2 regions of the Terribacillus saccharophilus genome follow, and region 2 is predicted to be linked to the other one. Evidence: predicted binding sites of a transcription regulator. Region 2 holds the regulator's gene; the other holds the start of a gene.

Region 1 (3,176 bases), 900 kb from region 2:
TTTCATATTTCTCATTGCAAATAAGTATTGGACCGTTTTCTAGGCAACGGGCTAAAAGGTGAGCTTCCAGTGCGGATGAAGTTGCGATTATAGCGTCCAGTTCACGCTGTTTCAGCTTGGCGAATACATCCAGTTCACGTTTCTTATCACCGAATGTCTGAAAGATAACGGGTTTCCATCCTTTTGCTGTACAGGCATTCGATAATGATTGCACCAGTGCTGCGAAATAAGGATGATCGACTTGAGGTGTGAGAATACCTATGGCGGAGGTTTTTCGCTTACGAAATTGAACAGCCAAGCTATTCGGGGTGAATCCGGATTCCTCGATAGCAGAAAGTATCTCTTGCCGCTTCTGTTCAGATACATATGGATGCCCATTTAATACGCGAGAGACAGTACTTTTGGAAACACCGCATATCTTTGCAATGTCGTTTATAGTAGGCATTCAACCAGCTCCTTGGTCAGTGAATGTAGCTTTATCATAGCATACCTCTTTTCTTGTTGACCTGGGAACGTTCCCATCTCTTATGGTAGGAAGGGAGGTGGTTCCAATAATGATTGTGAAAAAATGCTTTGCTAGTACCGACAGCACAAAGGCACTTATTTGTTTTGATTTTGATGAGACTTATTTTCCTCATGCTTGCGAGAAAGGGCAGCTGGAGGATCTGCATGCTATGGAGCTTTATCTAAATCGGATTTCCAGGCAGCATCACGTGAAAATTGCATGGGTTACCGGAAGTGATTGTAATTCCCTGGCTGGAAAAATGGAGCGTGCACGTCTGACTTATATGCCCCATTTCATTGCAGCTAATCTGGGAACCGAACTGTACCAACTAACAGCTGGTGGAGAACTAAAGCAGATATACGATTGGAAAAAGCATTTACCTGTTCAAGAAGAATTCAATCAGCTTGTAGAGGATTTGATTCATATGCTCTCTTTGGATGGGATAGCATTACAGCCACAGACGATGCATGGGCAGAGCTCATACAAAAAGAACTATTATTACTTTCCTAATGAAGATGATTTGGCTGAGGTAATGCATCGTATAAGGCAGGCAGCCGCTGCAGCTAAGGTAGGATTGAATGTGAACGCATGCAATCCACTGGCAGGAGACCCAGACGGGGCATATGATGTGGATTTCATTCCGTTAAGGACTGGAAAACGAGCGGCCGTTCAGTTCTTGGCAAACCATTGCATGGTGGAGCCGTCGCAGATCTATGCTTTTGGAGACAGTGGAAATGACCTTGAAATGCTGCGATATGCAGGAAATGGTTTCCTTGTTGCTAATGCAACAGAGGAGGCGAAACAGAAGCATAGTCAGGTATGCGGAACACCTTACGCAGCCGGTATCCGGACGACGCTGCAACATTTCTTTATTTGATAAAAGTAGTAAACCTAGAAAAAACCGGTTAATTCTTTGCGTCCCAAAAGTTGAGGGTTACTTGGGACGCAGTTCATTTATTAACAGAACCGTTAATGTGCTGATTGGTCTTTTTGACCCTCTTTCATTGAATATATAGCACCCAGCTGACTAATAAATATAGCTAGGTAAAACCAATCAATATGTCCCTCTAGAACCAAATCATAAGGAAGCTGTGCTGTATTAAGATTCATACTATATGATGAAAATCAACCAAATCCTCATAATGAACTCCTCTGAACTAATTGGTATCCTTTATATAACTGTATTACCAAATAGAAAGAATAAAATTGTTTGTTTAGAGCAATCTTTTTTCATTTTTCCTCCCCATCCAAAAATTACAGCTACTATAACTGCCTCAAATCGGGTAATCTAAAGTAAGAACGTTTGTTCCCTTTGGAGGTGGAGAGAATGGATTACAGCGGATTTCAGCAGCATGAGGTATTGTGTGTGGATATGCGGAGCTTTTATGCAAGTGTGGAATGTGTGAAACGTGGCCTTGATCCGATGACAACACTGCTTGCAGTGGTCGGGGATACGAAGCGGCCAGGCAGTATCGTGCTTGCTGCAAGCCCAGCGTTGAAGAAGAAGCATGGTGTCAGCAATGTGAGCCGTTATTTTGAACTGCCGGAAGATCCGGAAATCGTCATTGCCGAAGCGCATATGAAGGATTACTTGGAGGTTTCGGTAGCAATTACCGAGCTTGTGCATGAGTATGTCCCGATGGAAGCGATCCATGTTTATTCAGTCGATGAATTTTGGGTAACACTTGATGGTACAGAAAAGCTGCACGGAAATGCGGAAGAGACGGCGGCCAAGCTGCAGGCAGATATCTTGGAGCAATTCGGTGTTACCGCAGCAATTGGAATCGGAGATAACAAGTTTCTGGCCAAGGTTGTGATGGATATTCATGCAAAGAAGCAGACCTCTGGTATTGCCGTTTGTCATTATCAGGATGTGCCGCGTTTATTGTGGCCAGTTCCGATACAGGATATTTGGGGGATTGGCCGACGCATGCAGCGTAATTTGAACCGAATGGGTATTGTTACGCTTGGGCATCTGGCTCACACTTCCTTGGAACAACTCAAGAAACGGTATGGTGTGATGGGTGAGCAATTATACTGGCATGCGTGGGGAATTGATGAGAGTGAGGTGCTCGGTGATTTCGTCAAGCAGGAGCAGAAAAGCTACGGACACGGCATCACACTGCTGCGCAATTATCGGGGAGAAGAAATCCCGACCATTATTCTAGAGCTGTGTGAGGAGGCCTGCAGACGGGCAAGACGAGATAGGAAGGAAGGCAATACAGTCCATTTGGCCGTTGGGTATGCCAGTCAGCATGGAGGCGGATTCAGCCGGTCCCGTTCCTTTACGAGCCCTTCGAATCTGACGACGGATATGTATAAGCTTTGCCTTGAACTATTTCATGAGCACTACCAAAAAGGCCACGAAGTCAGACGGGTGTCTGTCTCCCTGACCAATTTATACGAGGAAGAAGCAACGCAGCTCAGCTTGTTTGAGGACAAAAGCAAGCAGAAGGATCTCAGTCGGACGATGGATCAGATCCGGGCGCGCTTTGGTACGACCGCCATTCTGCGTGCCAGCAGCCATACAGCTGCCGGAATGACAATTGAACGCAGTACGAAAATCGGAGGCCATCAAGCCTGACTTATGCTGCTGCCGTCTGTTTGAACAGCCGGCGCAGCTTTGGTACATACATGATAAGAAAGACGGACCGCCCAAGACTGAAAAGGA
Region 2 (3,176 bases):
TTAGTTCTTTTTGCTCTTTCTGTTCGCTAAGGCTGAGTCCTTCTGCCTTGGCTTTATTTGCTAACGCATTTAGGCGTGCTAATTTATCTTTAGTTAACATGTGTATATGCTCCTTTAAGCATTAGAGTTAATATACCTATGTTACCCGCTAGCGTCTTCCGATTCAAGCGAAAGATACTCCTGGTACCTTCTATGTACGGTCGCCTTTGATACATTAAAGCCCATACCGCGCAGAACAGAGCTGATTTCTTGGAAAGTAAGCTTGTTGTTTCGCAGCCTGATTACTTCTTGAATCGGAAAGTCAATCCGCTCTCTGCCAGGTGCAGCCTGCTGGTTGCTCAAATTCTTACTTGGATCATATCCGGCCTCAATTGCCCTTCTCATACCTCGTTTAATTTTCATATTATGAATCTTCCGCTGATACTCCTCGACAATACCAACGATCTGGAGCACCATACCATCTGATTCTGAAAGCTGGAATTCACCGTGCTGGCTTAACGTATACACCTTGACCTCCAGCTTCTGAAGATGATGGAACAAGGCGATCTTCGTATTGCCTCTTCCTAGCCTCGTCTCATCCTGAATGAGAAGACAATCTGCTTCATGTGCTGTAAATATATCCAGCATGCGAAAAATTCCCGGACGTTCGATCTCATAACCGCTCTGTTTCTCTTCGATGATATCGATAACCTCTATGTTGGAGGACGCAGCAAGACTGATAAGCTCTTCGCGCTGACGCTCAATCGAGCTTGCTTGCTCGTCCTTTTCTGTACTTACTCTGCAATAGATGACTGCTTTCATTGATGTACCCTCTCACTTCGACTAATTAGACGCTCATTATAAGTGTAAAGTATAGGAAGAAAAGCGTGAAGCCGAAAAGCACATAATAGAATAGATCTGATTTTGCTAGTTTTTTGAACATGGTAGACCCCTCCGTTTTCAAGAACGTGCGTTCTCTTTGTTAATTCCATTATATACGAACATAGGTTCTAGTCAAGGCTTTTTTTCGAACGGATGTTTGTATATTGCAATCTATCATGGTATACTGTATGTAATAAAAATATATGCACGGGGTGTTCGATACATGATAAAACTATCGAAAAGACAGGAAGCGATTCTAGCATACATAAAGGAGCAGGTACTCGATAAAGGCTACCCGCCATCCGTTAGAGAAATTGGCGAAGCAGTTGGCTTGGCTTCAAGTTCTACAGTTCATGGCCATCTTTCCCGCTTAGAGAAAAAAGGCCTTATCCGACGTGACCCTACAAAGCCGCGCGCTATCGAGGTATTATCATTAGATAGTGAAGAACAAACAGATATTCCTCGCGGCGAGGCAAACTACGCTCCGGTAATCGGGAAAGTAACAGCTGGTATTCCAATTACAGCAGTGGAGAATATAGAAGAATATGTCCCTGTACCTAGCCATCTAGTAGGACCGGATGATAATATCTTTGTTTTGGTTATTGTTGGTGAGAGTATGATAGAAGCTGGTATTTTAGATGGAGACATGGTCATCGTCAAACAGCAGCAAACTGCTCAAAATGGAGAGATTGTTGTTGCGATGACAGAGGACAATGAAGCAACAGTGAAACGCTTCTTCAAGGAAGAAAACCAGATCCGACTGCAGCCAGAAAACAGTACGATGGATCCTATTATTTTGGATAATGTTAGCATTCTTGGTAAAGTAATCGGCTTATATCGCTCCATTCAATAAAAAAATCGGCTCCGGCCGGTTTTTTTATTTTTTTCATAGAATTTACATACTTTTAGCCTTCTTTCGACATATTTTTTGGGTATATTAGATTATGATATTACCAAAAGCTAGAAAGCGGGTGGTGTTGTGAAGCTGTTGTATAAGCTCTTCTGCAAGTTGCGAGGCCGTCATAAGATTGATAGTGTTACTGATTCGTGTAAATGCGGATATACAAGAAGCCACCGCAGAGAACAACACAGTATGGACGATTATTATCTTAAAGAACGCTAAAAACGGTATAAATAAGGAGCTTGCCTACATGGCAAGCTCCTCTTTTGTGTTTTCGTCATTCAGTTATAGAAGAAAGCTAGATATTAGTTTGTTTCTTGTATCTTTCTGCCAAAGTGATACTTCCTCCACTCTCCATAGAAATGAGTAACAGCCGTGCGGAATGCTGCATAAATCGGAACAATGAGTAACAAACCGATAAAACCAGCAATATTACCAGCAGCCAACAATAGTGAAATGACGGTAAGCGGATGCAGTTTCAATACTTTCCCCATCACATTAGGTGAAATAAAGGAACTTTCGATTTGTTGAGCTATGAACATGACTACTGCTGCCCATACAGCAAGCATAGGGTCCTGGAAGAATGCAACCAGCACAGCAGGAGCAGCGGCAAGATACGGCCCAAGGAAAGGAATGAAGTTTAACAGTAAACCGATTAAAGCAAAGATTAAGGAGTATTCCAATCCTATAATCAGATATCCTATATATAATAACGCTCCGACACAGCAACTTACGATAAACTGGCCTTGAATAAAGCTAGACAAAGTATGATCTAGTTTTCGCAATAATTCTTTTAAGCTCTCGGACTTATGTCCTGTAAAAAACTTTGTTAAAAATGGCTTTAGTTTATCTCCATCTTTTAGCATGAAGAATAAAAAGAACGGTATAAGGATCAGACCTACTGTGAAGCTGACTAAACCTGAAAGAAAACTAGTGAGATAGCTTAACGCTTGTTCTGTATAGTTTTCTAAATTATTGGAGAAATTCTGCACTGCACTGTTTATCTGATCTGGAACGGCTGAATAATTATCCTCCACGTTCTCTACGAGAGATTCAGCATGCTCCACTATAACAGGAACTTGTTCGGACAGTGCAGCTATCTGATCCTGTGCTATCGGTGCAATAAAACGAAATCCTAGATATCCAATTCCGATAATCAACAGAAATAAAATTAGAATTGCCGACCACCTCGGCAGCTTTAGCCGTTCCAGTAATTTAACCAACGGCCTAGTGATGTAAAACAAAAAGCCCGCTGCAATAAGCGGAAATGCTATTGCTTTTACAAATTCATATAACGGGGTGAAGATATAATTTACCTTCCCTAACAGCAGTATGATTGTCAAAATCAGTACCGCTGCTGTCAAACTCTGAAACCATCGTTTTTGCAGCATATTATGTACCATCCCTTGAATAG

Evidence for each region. The regulator LexA, encoded in region 2, represses DNA repair genes until DNA is damaged. The targets are predictions, from matches to a motif close to CGAACATATGTTCG.
Region 1: the regulator LexA is predicted to act here: its motif matches at 1,802-1,815, upstream of GZ22_RS11630 (DNA polymerase IV).

The regions. Positions count from the first base shown of each region.
Region 1 covers NZ_CP008876.1:2,296,544-2,299,719, forward strand. The annotation lists gene GZ22_RS11620 (LacI family DNA-binding transcriptional regulator) at 1-445, opposite strand, end outside; gene GZ22_RS11625 (HAD-IIB family hydrolase) at 555-1,382, shown strand; gene GZ22_RS11630 (DNA polymerase IV) at 1,833-3,089, shown strand; gene GZ22_RS11635 (MATE family efflux transporter) at 3,091-3,176, opposite strand, start outside.
Region 2 covers NZ_CP008876.1:1,395,528-1,398,703, reverse strand. The annotation lists gene GZ22_RS07080 (DUF896 domain-containing protein) at 1-100, opposite strand, end outside; gene GZ22_RS07075 (YneB family resolvase-like protein) at 142-801, opposite strand; gene lexA (transcriptional repressor LexA) at 1,085-1,714, shown strand; gene GZ22_RS07065 (AI-2E family transporter) at 2,068-3,153, opposite strand.